DNA from 2 places in the Agrococcus sp. ARC_14 genome. Region 1 is predicted to be linked to the other one. Evidence: predicted binding sites of a transcription regulator. Region 1 holds the regulator's gene; the other holds the start of a gene.

Region 1 (6,008 bases):
CGAGGTCGAGCGAGAGTCGGATGCTCGACTCGCTCGTCGTGCGCTCGATCGTTGCGGTGCGTGCCATGGCTCGATCCTATTCTGCGGTGAGCGCGGCCAAGGCGGCCAGCAGCGCGGTCGTCTCCCCCGGCGTGCCGGCGGTGATGCGGAGCGTGCCCGGCAGCCCGACATCGCGCACCAGGATGCCGCGGTCGAGCAGTGCCTGGAAGGTCGCGCTCGGATCGGCGATGCCGCCCACGAGCACGAAGTTGGAGTCAGAGGGATAGGGCTGCATGCCCAGCTGCGCGAGCGCTTCGACGAGTCGATCGCGCTGCGCACGCAGCTCGTCGACGCGCGCCAGCATCTGGTCGCTGTGGCGCAGCGCCGCGACCGCCGCGGCCTGCGTGATGGCCGAGAGGTGGTACGGCAGGCGAACGAGCCGCAGCGCGTCGATCACCGCCGGGTCGGCCGCGAGGTAGCCGACCCGGATGCCTGCGAAGGCGAAGGCCTTGCTCATGGTGCGCGACACGAGCAGCCGCGGGAAGCGCTCGAGCAGCGTCAGCGCCGTCTGGCTGCGGTCATGCGCGAACTCGGCATAGGCCTCGTCGACGAGGACGATGCCCCGCGCGGCCTCGGCTGCGGCCTCGATGACGTCGAGGCCGATCGCCGTGCCCGTGGGGTTGTTCGGCGAGCACAGGAAGACGATGTCGGGATCGTGCTCGGCGATGGCCGCCCGCACCGCCTCGGGCGTGAGCGTGAAGTCGTCGGCGCGCGGCACCGGGATCCACTCCATGCCGACGCCCTGCGCGAGCAGCGGGTACATCGAGTAGGTCGGGGTGAACGAGAGCAGCGAGCGGCCGGGGCCGCCGAAGGCCTGCAGCACGTGCTGCAGCACTTCGTTGGAGCCGTTCCCCGCCCAGATCTGCGCGGGCTCGATCCCGTGACCCAGGTAGTCGGCGAACGAGCGGCGGAGCGTGTCGAACTCGCGGTCTGGATAGCGGTTGGCGTCGGGCAGCGCGCGGGCGATCTCCTGCACGATGTCGAGTGCGACGGCCTCGGGCACGCGGTACGCGTTCTCGTTGACGTTGAGGCGAACAGGGACCTCGAGCTGCGGCGCTCCGTAAGGCGTCAGGCCACGAAGGTCGTCGCGGATGGGCAGATCATCGAGGCTTGTCACCCGACCAGCCTAGGACGATGTCAGATGCCTCGCGCGGCGCAGCCTGCGGGCCGCAGCCGGATCAGCCGGCGTAGTGCGCCGGGATCGCGAGCTGCTCGCCGGGCTGGATGGAGCCGGCGATGCCGTTGAGCATCTCGATCTCGGCGATCACGTCTCGGGGGTCGGCATCGGGTGCGAGCGACTGCGCGATCTGCCAGAGCGACTGACCGGGCAGCACGGTGACGTACGAGAAGTCGGCAGTCTGCGTCGACGAGGAGGCGACAGCGCCGGCAAGGGCGTCGCCCAGCACACCAGCTCCGGCGAGCGCGGCGGCGGCGAGGACGGGGGTGGCGACGAGCAGGGCCAGGGCGCGGCGACCGCGCGAGGTCATCCGCAGGCGGACAGTCGGCGTGGCGGTGGCGATGGCAGTCATCGGTGCTCCTTCCAGTCTGGGATCCGCAGGCGGTGCTCGGCCGGGAGCACCGCCTGCGAATCTCTGTTTCGAACCTATCTTCGATTCCCTGGACGAGTCAAGCCCTGCCGCGGAGTTTCTCCACGACACGCTCGAACATCCGTTTGATTCGGGCGTCCTGTCGGATACGCTTTCGAACCAGGAGCAGTCAATCGCAGGCCACCCACACGCCCGTCCCGGGCGCCCGGCGGGCATCGCGGCGACAGAGCGGAGCGGGCATGACGAGGCAGCTGACCGAGAAGCAGCAGGCGATCCTGCAGGTCATCCAGAAGGCCGTGCGCCAGCGCGGGTACCCGCCGAGCTACCGAGAGATCGGCGACGCCGTCGGCCTCTCTTCGCTCTCGAGCGTCACCCACCAGCTGGGGCAGCTCGAGCTCGCCGGCATGATCCGGCGCGACCCCGCTCGGCCGCGCGCCATCGAGGTGCTCGTCCCCGACGAGTCGGTCGAGTCGCTCGCCACCATGGAGCAGGCCACGTTCGTGCCGATGGTCGGTCGCATCGCCGCAGGCATCCCGATCACCGCGGAGGAGCAGGTGGAGGACACCTACCCGCTGCCGAAGGCGCTCGTGGGCGGTGGCGACCTCTTCATACTCAAGGTCGTCGGCGAGTCCATGATCGACGCCGCGATCTGCGACGGCGACTGGGTCGTCGTGCGGCAGCAGCGCGACGCGACCAATGGCGACATCGTGGCCGCGATGCTCGACGGCGAGGCGACCGTGAAGGTCTTCAAGCAGCGCGACGGCCACACCTGGCTGCTGCCCCGCAACTCCGCCTTCGAGCCCATCCTCGGCGATGAGTCCGAGGTGCTGGGCAAGGTCGTCGCGGTGCTGCGCTCGGTGTAGCGTTCGGAGGACTCAATGCCGCAGAGCGGCGTTGAGTCCGGAGAGCGCTAGATCGAGTAGGCGGCCGCAAGGCCGCCGTACCGAGATCTCACTCGTCAGCGCGCGGGCTCGACGCGGAACTCGGCGAGCTGGCTCAGCACCGCCGCCGAGACCTTGGCGTCGATGCGCGTGCCGCCCTCCTCATAGACCTCGCGCAGCACGTCGAAGCGGTCGTGCAGCATCGCGATCACGTCACCGCGCTCGAAGGGCACCAGCAGCGACACCGGCACCTCCGGCCGCGGCAGCATCTCGGCGATGCGCGCGAGGATCTCGTCGACGCCGTCGCCGGTGCGTGCGGATGCGAAGATCGCGTCCGGCTGCAGCCCCCGCAGCACCAGCTGCTCGTCGGCGTCGATGAGATCGGCCTTGTTGAACACCACGATCTCGGGGATCGAGCGTGCGCCCGTCTCCCCCAGCACGTCGCGGACCGTGGCGATCTGCGACGCGGGGTCCGGGTGACTGCCGTCGACGACGTGCACGATGAGCTCCGACTCTGCGACCTCCTCGAGCGTCGAGCGGAACGCCTCCACCAGCTGATGCGGCAGGTTGCGCACGAAGCCGACGGTGTCGGCGATCGTGAACTCGCGGCCATCCGCCGTCTTGGCCTGGCGCACCGTGGCGTCAAGGGTGGCGAAGAGCGAGTTCTCGACGAGCACGCCCGCGCCCGTGATGCGGTTGAGCAGCGATGACTTGCCGGCGTTCGTGTACCCGGCGATCGCGACCCCCGGCACCTCGAAGCGGTCGCGGTTGGCGCGCTTCGCCTGTCGTGCGGGTGCGAAGCCCTTGATCTGCTTGCGCAGTCGCGCCATGCGGGTGTGGATGCGACGGCGGTCGAGCTCGATCTTCGTCTCACCGGGGCCGCGCGAACCCATGCCTGCGCCCTGGCCACCGACCTGGCCACCGGCCTGGCGCGACATCGAATCGCCCCAGCCACGCAGGCGCGGCAGCAGGTACTCGAGCTGCGCGAGCTCGACCTGTGCCTTGCCCTCGCGGCTCTTGGCATGCTGGCTGAAGATGTCGAGGATGACGGCGGTGCGGTCGATGACCTTCACCTTCACGCGGTCCTCGAGCGCTCGTCGCTGGCTGGGTGAGAGCTCGCTGTCGGCGACGACGGTGTCGGCCCCGAGCTCCTTGACCAGCGCGGCGAGCTCGTCGGCCTTGCCGCTGCCGACGTAGGTCGCGGGGTCGGGATTCGGCCTGCGCTGCAGCAGGCCGTCGAGCACCTGCGCGCCGGCCGTCTCGGCGAGGGCCGAGAGCTCGCGCAGCGAGTTCTCGGCGTCTCCGGCGGAGCCCGCGTAGACCCCGACGAGCACGACGTTCTCGAGGCGCACCTCGCGGTACTCGACCTCGGTGATGTCCTCGAGCTCGGTGCGCAGCCCATCGACCCGGCGGAGCGCCGCACGCTCGTCGCGGTCGAGCTGGTCGCCGTCGGTGTCGCTGAAGGCGTCATCTGCCTGCAGCGCCTGCGCGCGCGCCGAGAGCACCTCGCCGTCCCCCGGCTGCGCCCACGCAAGGATCCGCTCCGTCGCGCGCCCTCCGTCGGGGACGTGCTCTGCGCCGTCTGCCGCGTGCTGCGGTTCTGCCATGGTCTGTCCTTCGCTACTGTCGAGTCCGTGCCGGACCACTATTTCTCCCCAGATCCCGAGGCTCCCAGGTCGATCCGCACGATCCGGGTGCCGATCAACGGTGTCGAGCGCGAGATGGTCACGTCGACCGGGGTGTTCTCGGGCGACCGACTCGATGTCGGCACCGAGGTGCTGCTGGACGCCGTCCCCTCGCCTCCCGAGACCGGGGAGCTGCTCGATCTCGGCTGCGGCTGGGGGCCCATCGCCGCGACGCTCGCGACCCGCTCCCCCGACGCGCGTGTCTGGGCGGTCGATGTCAACACTCGCGCGCTCTCGCTCGTGGAGCGGAATGCCGAGCTGCTCAGTCTATCGAACATCACGCCCGCGACGCCAGAGCTGGTGCCGGAGGGGCTCCGATTCGCGACGATCTGGTCGAATCCTCCGATCCGCATCGGCAAGCCGCAGCTGCACGCGCTGCTCGAGACGTGGATCCCGCGGCTCGCACCCGGCGCCACGGCCTGGCTCGTGGTGCAGAAGCACCTCGGCGCCGACTCGCTGCTGCGCTGGCTGGTCGAGCGATTCGAGGGCTTCGACGTCGAGCGCGCCGACTCCAAGCGGACGTACCGGATCTTCGCTGTCACGGCGCCTGACTGACTCCTCCGCCGATCCCCTCGCCGCGGAACACCAGCGCTGCGGGCCCCGTCAGCCAGGCGTGGCCGCGCTCGTCGACCTCGACCTCGAGCCTGCCGCCGGGGACGTCGACGATCCACCGGTCTGCCGCATCCCCCGACCAGTGCCTGGTGGCCATGGCGGCTGCCACGGCGCCCGTGCCGCACGAGAGCGTCTCGCCGGAGCCCCGCTCGTGCACGCGCATGCGGATCGCGCCGACCCCGTCGGCGATCGCCCCCGGCACGACGAACTCGACGTTGGCACCGGACTCGGCAGCAGGGTCGAGCACCGGAGCCGCGTGCAGCTCGAGCGCCTCGAGCTCTTCCGTGCTCGCCAGCGCGACGACCACGTGCGGGTTGCCCGTGGAGACGTCGAGGCCCGGGCGATCGACTTCGAGCCCGTGCGCCGCGACGAGCCTGTCGCCGCCGAGCTCGAAGGGGCCGAGATCTGCCGAGAGCAGCTCGCCGCGACGGACCACGCGCTTGACGCCCGCGCGCGTCGCGATGTCGATGCCCTCGCCATCGGCGAGGGCCGCCAGCTGCGACTCGAGCAGGAAGCGCACGAACACGCGCACGCCGTTGCCGCACATCTCGCTCACCGAGCCGTCGGCGTTCCAATAGTCCATCGCCCAGGTGCCGGGCGATGCCTCGTCGAGCACCGCGTCGCCGGTGGATCCCGCCCGCACGGCGCGGATGACGCCGTCGCCGCCGATGCCGAAGCGGCGGTCGGCGAGCGCGCGGACACGCTCGGGCGTGAGCGGCGCAGCGCCATCGGGGTCGGCGATCAGCACGAAGTCGTTGCCGGTCCCGTGCCCCTTGGCGAACGCGCCGCTGCCCAGCTCTGTCATGCCTCCAGGCTACCGAGCGCCTGGTGTGCGAGGGCAGCCGCGTCCGCTGCGGGCGCAGCCGGGTAGCGCTGGAACCACGAGACCTGCCTGCGCGCGTAGCGGCGTGTGAGGGCCTGCGTGCACTCGATGGCGGCGGCCTCGTCGAGCGTGCCGTCGAGCTGGTCGAGCGCCTGCCGGTAGCCGATCGCCTGCTGCGCGGTGGTGCCGCGCTCGATGCCGGCCGCGCGCAGCGCACGTGCCTCCTCGACGAGGCCGAGCTGCCACATCCGCAGCACGCGGGCGTCGAGCCGGGGCACGAGCGCGGCTCGTTCGATGCGCACGTGCTGGATGATCGTGGGCCGAAGCAATGAATCCTCGGGCGGCAGGCCGACGCGGAAGGGCTCGCCGGTGAGCGTCACGGCCTCGAGCGCGCGCACGAGCCTGCGGCCGTTGTGCGGGC
Region 2 (6,008 bases), 850 kb from region 1:
TCGACGAGCGGCAGCAGCCGGATGCGAGCGCCGGGCACCACGCGTCGGATGCCGATCGCGATCGCCGCTGCGACCTCCTCAGCTGCGAGCGACTCCTTGAAGCCGCTGGGCGCCACGAGGAACGAGATGGGGTGCTGGACAGACATGGTCAACCTCCGTTGGTGTGGGTGAGGGGGATGCCCAGCGCCGGCCACAGGAACGCGGCGGCGAGGACGACGACGGCGATGACGGGCAGCGCGAGCGTGCCCGAGAGGCGCAGCAGGTCGCTGCGGTCGAAGGTGGTGAGATCGTCGAGCTGCGCGAACATCGCGACGGGCTTCGCCGATGCGGTCAGGGTGAGGCAGAAGCCGGCCGCAGCGGTGGAGGCGAGCGCCGCGATCACCGGGCTCAGGCCCGCCGCTGCTGCGAGCGCCATCACGGGCGGCAGGAGCACCGTCGCCCTGGCGGAACGGGACTGCACCAGCAGGTGCGCGATCGCGCTGGCAGCGACGATCGCGATCAGCACCAGACCCGGCGATGCACCGCGGAGCGCCCCGATGGCGGTGCTCGCCAGCGCATCCGCGGCCCCCGAGTCGATGATGGCGGCGCCCATCGCCAGCGTCGCCGCCAGGAACAGCAGCAGCGACCACGGCACGGCCGCCATCGCCTCCTTCGGCGCGACCGAGCCCCAGCCCGGCAGCATGACGGCGACGCCGCCCAGCAGCGCGACCACAGCGGCGTCGACGCCGTGCGACGGCTCCGACAGCCAGAGGCCGACCACGATCGCCAGCGTGATGAGCGCGCGGAGCTCGGCCCAGCGCATCCGCGTGCCGTGCCGACGCCCGTGCTGTGCACGGAGCTCGCGCGCGATCGGCGTGACGTCGAAGCCGCGGTCCTCGCGGTCGAGGTGACCGAGCAGGATCGCCTCGACGGCGAGGTGGCTCGTCACGATCGCGACCGGGAGCCCGAGCGCCGCCCAGAGCAGGAACCCGATCTCGACTCCGGTGCTCGCGGCGATCAGCTGCGCCGCGATCAGGTGTGCGCCCGCGCCCAGCAGCGACGCGACGGCCGACAGCAGGATGACGGTCGGGAACAGCAGCGAGAGCGCCCGCTGCAGCGAGGCGGGCATGCGTTCGGCGAGCGCCCGGTGCACGGGCAGGGCGAGCGCGGCGCGGCCACTCGTCGCCGGCACCGCGAACGCTGTGAGCAGCAGCGCGACGGCGACCAGGTGGGCCAGCCCGCGCACGCTGCGCGCACGCGCGATCAGCAGCACGGCGAGCCGTTCGGTGAGCCCGCTCGCAGAGACGCCCGCAGCGAGCATGCAGGCTCCGATGAGCAGCCAGATGGTCGGGTCGCCGAGCGAGGTGAGGAGCGTGTCCACGGGCGTCGCGCCGACCACCACGAGACAGAGGATGGCGCACAGGGCGACGAGGGTGTCGTCGAGCCGCGTCAGCGTCCAGGCCGCGACTGCGGTCGTGAACACGGCGGCGACCATCCGCGCGTCAGTCGACCACCCTGCCGTCAGACTGCCTGCGGCCGCACCCGCAGCCGCGACCGCGAGGATGCGCAGCGACCTCGCCGCCCAGAGCGGGAGGCTGGCGGCGATGCTGGCGGCGCGAGGCGGGTCGGCGGCTGCGGTGGACGACATGCACGCAACGATGCTCGTCGGAGGCGAGCCCCAGATGATGCGCAGATGAGCAGGCTCCCATCCGCAGTTGCGAAACCATCGAACGTATGTTCGAATGGTGGGCATGCGATGGGAAGGGCAGACCGCGACGCACGTCGACGCCGACGCGCTGCCGGGGCTCGAGGAGCGTTCGAGCGTGCTCGAGCAGTGGCCGACGCCGGGCTTCGACGGCGCCTCGTTCCTCGAGGTCACCGCGAAGAGCGCCCTCAATCGCGTGCCCGGCGGCGGCTTCATGGGAGGCACCTGGACGATCAACCCCTACCGCGGCTGCCAGCACGCCTGTCGCTACTGCTTCGCGCGCAACACGCACACCTACCTCGACCTCGACGCGGGCGCCGACTTCGACTCGCGCATCGTCGTGAAGGCCAACCTCGTCGAGGTGCTCGAGCGCGAGCTGGCCGGCCCGCGTCGCGAGGTCGCCGCTGTGCAGCTGGGCACGAACACCGACCCCTACCAGCGCGCCGAGGGGCGCTACCGCCTCATGCCGGGCGTGCTGCGGGCGCTCGCGCGGCACGGCGCATCCATCTCCATCCTCACGAAGGGCACGCTGCTGCGGCGCGACCTGCCGCTGCTGGCCGAGATCGCCCGCGACGTGCCCGTGGCGGTCGCCATGTCGATCGCGATCTTCGACGACGCGCTGCAGCAGGAGGTCGAGCCCGGCACCCCGACGACCCGCTCGCGCCTCGCGACGGTGAGCGCCGTGCGCGACGCGGGCCTCGACTGCGCCGTGTTCGCGATGCCGGTGCTGCCGGGCCTCACCGACACCCGCGAGCACCTCGAGCGCGCCTTCGCCGCGATCGCCGAGGCCGGTGCCACGAGTGCGATCGCCAGCTCGCTGCACCTGCGGCCCGGCGCCCGCGAGTGGTACCTCTCGTGGCTGCGGGAGGCGCATCCGCACCTGCTGCCGCTGTACGGGCGGGTCTACGGCCGCGACGCCTACGCCAAGCGGGAGTACCGCGAGTGGCTGCGGGCGCGCATCCGACCCCTGCAGCAGCAGCATCGGCTGGCGCCCGTGCGACTGACCGACGGCACGGGTCTCGCCGCTCCCCCGCCGCGGGCGCAGCAGCTGCCATCGACGAGCGAGCCCCTCACCGTCGCGGCGCCGCTCTTCTGAGCCTTCGTCGCACGCTCAGGCCGTCTCGACGAACGAGCGGATGCGGGCGCTCGCGTCGGGATGATCGATCACACGGTGCCCGTGGCCCGCCAGCACCTCGTGCTGGGCGCCGAGCGCTGCCAGGGCAGCCGCGACCTCCTCGTACTCGGCGTTCCAGCCGCCGGTGAGCACCAGCGTCGGCGTCTCGGCGAGGCACTCGGGGTCGATGGGGTGCCGCCAGGGGGCACCGTGCAGGCGCGTGCGGCGCGACCACCGCAGCGCATCCGCCGTCGCCAGCTCGCCAGGGTCCTCGCCGCGCAGCTCGCGCAGGAAGCTGCGGCCGAAGGCGTCGTCGGTGAGCGTCGGGTCGAGGTAGATCGGCTCGAGCCGCTCGATCAGGGCCGCGGTCGCCGGCCGGTCGCGCGCGAGCTGGAAGAGCGCGGGCTCGATGAGCACGAGCGCCGCCGGCAGCTCCATGCAGGCGGCCATCGCCGCGACCACGCCGCCGTAGCTGTAGCCGACGATCCCGTGGGCGTCAGCCGATTGCAGGGCGAGCGACTGGGCGGCCACTGCGACGTCGCCGACCGCCGGCTCATCGTCGCCATAGCCCGGCAGCACGGGGAACTCGGCGTCCGGGAACCCTGCGGCCTGCTGCGGAAAGGCATCGGCCCCGACCGCTCCGGTGCCGTGCGCGAAGACGAGGCGCATGGGCGGATCAGCGGCCGTGGTCGGTCGGTGCCAGGAAGCGCGGCTCGATGCGGCGCTCGATCGCCTGATCGCCATCGCGAGTCACGACGTAGGCGCCCTTGTCGGGGATGTCGCTGATGGCCTCGACCAGCTCGGTGCCGCGGTAGACGAGGCCGACGCCGTCGTCGGTGCAGTGCGTCTCGCCCAGCGTGCCGTTCGCGACCAGCTCGTGCACGAGCGGGCGGCGCCGCACCTCGTTGTCGTAGTGCACGCCGTTGTCGTAGGGCAGCAGCTCGAGGCCGTTCGTGATGGGGTCGAGGCCCGGGCCGAACGAGTCGGTCGTGCCGCCGCGGAACCAGCAGATCGAGCCTGCAGAGACGCCCGCGAGCACGACGCCGGCCTCCCACGCCTCGCGGAACACCGCATCCAGTCCGTGCAGTCTCCAGAGCGCCAGCAGGTTGGCGACCGAGCCGCCGCCGACCCAGACGGCATCGGCGTCGAGCACGAGCTCGCGCAGGTCGTCGACGTTGGGCATCGGATAGAGCGACAGGTGCCGCAGGTCGAAGCCCGCCACGCGGCCTGCGGCGCTCACCGAGGCCGCCACGTCGGGCCAATCGCCCAGCGCCGTGCCGACGTACAGCACCGTGGGGGTGCCGGCCGCGCCGGAGAGGTCGACCGCGTGGCGGGCGATGGGGCTGAACTCTCGCATGACGCGGCGTCCGCGCATCATGCCGCCGCTCGTGGCGACGATCGTCGGGTGATCTGCAGGCATGCGCTCCACTGTAGGAGCGCGGCGCCGCCTGCGCGAACCTGCGCCCGTCAGGCGAGCGGGTAGCGCGCGTGCTCGTCGAGCGTGAGGAGATCCTCGAGGTAGCCGAGGTTGCCCGTGGGCTCCGGCTCGACGCCCTCGGTCAGGTGCCAGGTGCCCCACTCGAGCTTCATGTAGGTGAGCGCTGCCGGCCACAGCTCGCGCTCCTGCCGCGTCAGCGGGCTCGCAGCGAGGTAGGCGTCGCGGAAGGCCACCCACTCGTCGCTGCCGAGCGCATTGCCACCGGAACCCGCGTGCTCGAGCGGAAACAGCAGCGCCGCGACGGCGAGGTCGAGGATGCGCGGGGCGAGCGCCGCGTTCTCGAGATCGAGCATGAGGGCGCCCTCCGCGTCGAACAGCAGGTTGTCGGCGCGGTGGTCGAGGGATGCGGGCAGCTGCGGCACGTCGGCGGCGCGCACCCGCTCGAGCAGCTGCGGGAAGCCATCGAGCTGCGCGACCCAGCGCTCGACGTCGGCGCTCGGCCAGTGCTCGGCTGCAGACGCGCGGATCGCCTCGATGTCCTCGTCGATCGAGTCGCGCTCGGGGTTGCCCCACTCGAAGCCGGGGAAGCCATCGATCACCAGCTCGGCGGAGGCCGCGTGCATCTCGCCGAGCAGCCGCCCGGCTGCGGCGAGGTCGGCGGCGCCGCCATCCCACGTGCTCCCCGCGAGCCGCGGGTAGGCGACCCAGTGCTCCGCGTCGGCGCTGCCGTCACCGACCGTGGCGACCGGAAGCAGGGGCGCGACGGTGCGGATGCCACGGGCGACGAGGGTGCGCTGCCAGGCCTCGAGGGGCTCCGGGCTGCTCCACGTCTGCTTCACCACCGCCGGCACGTCCTCGGCACCGCCGTGCACGCGCGCGCTCCAGACCTGGCTCCAGGAAGAGAGGGATGCACCGCCATCGATCGTGAGCAGGTCTCCGAAAGCGGTCTGGACGTCCTGTCGATCAGCCATGCCCCGCACGCTATCGGCCGCGACTGTGCGGCCGATCAGCGCTTCGGCCAGTGCCAGACGGGCTGGTCGAGCAGCCCCTCGCGACCGGCCACGGTGGTCTCGCCGCTGACCTTCTCCAGCTCGACGCGTGTGCCGCCCAGCGCATCCGCCAACGCCGCCTGGTGCGTGACGACGACGACCTGCGTCGCCTCGGCGGCCTCGCGGATGCGGGCGGCGAGCGCCGGCACGAGCTCGACGTGCAGGCTGCGCTCTGGCTCGTTCAGCACGATGAGCTCTGGCTTCTCGGCCGAGAGCATCGCGGCGGTGAGCAACAGGTACTGCAGCGTGCCGTCGGAGAGCTCGGGCGCCGTCAGCGGCCGCAGCAGCCCGGGCTGCTCGAGGGCGACCTGCATGCGGCCGTCGCTCATGGGCAGCAACAGGCTCGAGCCGGGGAACGCGTCGTCGATCGCGGCCGACAGCGCTCGCTCCCCGCCCATCTCGATCGCAGTCTGCAGCACCGCAGCGAGGTTCGCGCCATCGTCGTCGAGACGAGCCGAGCGGGTCGCGACCTGCGGCTGGCGCGCCGGTGCCGTCGCATCGGTGCGCAGCGCGTCGTGGAACCGCCAGCTGCGCAGCATCCGGCGTGCGCCGGCCAGCTCGGAGGCCTCCGCGTGGCCGGCGAACTCATCGAGCACCGACGCCCACGGGTGCAGGCTGCGGGCGAGCTCGGCCCAGCCGCCATCGGCCATCGCGCGCGCGGACCCGTGCTTGCGCTCGACCAGCACACCCGCCGGGCGCGGATCAGCGCCCGCGAAGACGTGC

What was found. Region 1 encodes LexA, which represses DNA repair genes until DNA is damaged. Its sites were predicted from a motif close to TCGAACANNTGTTCGA; they were not measured.
Region 2: MKD51_RS07565 (Rv2578c family radical SAM protein) is a predicted target of LexA. The motif match lies at 1,706-1,721, and genes of this name have one in related genera.

What each region holds. Positions count from the first base shown of each region.
Region 1 covers NZ_JAKUDO010000001.1:2,378,058-2,384,065, forward strand. The annotation lists gene hisB (imidazoleglycerol-phosphate dehydratase HisB) at 1-67, opposite strand, end outside; gene MKD51_RS11740 (histidinol-phosphate transaminase) at 77-1,156, opposite strand; gene MKD51_RS11745 (hypothetical protein) at 1,218-1,568, opposite strand; gene lexA (transcriptional repressor LexA) at 1,826-2,449, shown strand; gene hflX (GTPase HflX) at 2,545-4,074, opposite strand; gene MKD51_RS11760 (methyltransferase) at 4,102-4,707, shown strand; gene dapF (diaminopimelate epimerase) at 4,691-5,560, opposite strand; gene miaA (tRNA (adenosine(37)-N6)-dimethylallyltransferase MiaA) at 5,566-6,008, opposite strand, start outside.
Region 2 covers NZ_JAKUDO010000001.1:1,527,248-1,533,255, reverse strand. The annotation lists gene MKD51_RS07575 (glycerate kinase) at 1-146, opposite strand, end outside; gene MKD51_RS07570 (SLC13 family permease) at 149-1,627, opposite strand; gene MKD51_RS07565 (Rv2578c family radical SAM protein) at 1,731-2,780, shown strand; gene MKD51_RS07560 (alpha/beta hydrolase) at 2,796-3,467, opposite strand; gene MKD51_RS07555 (peptidase E) at 3,475-4,218, opposite strand; gene MKD51_RS07550 (phosphotransferase) at 4,266-5,207, opposite strand; gene MKD51_RS07545 (AAA family ATPase) at 5,243-6,008, opposite strand, start outside.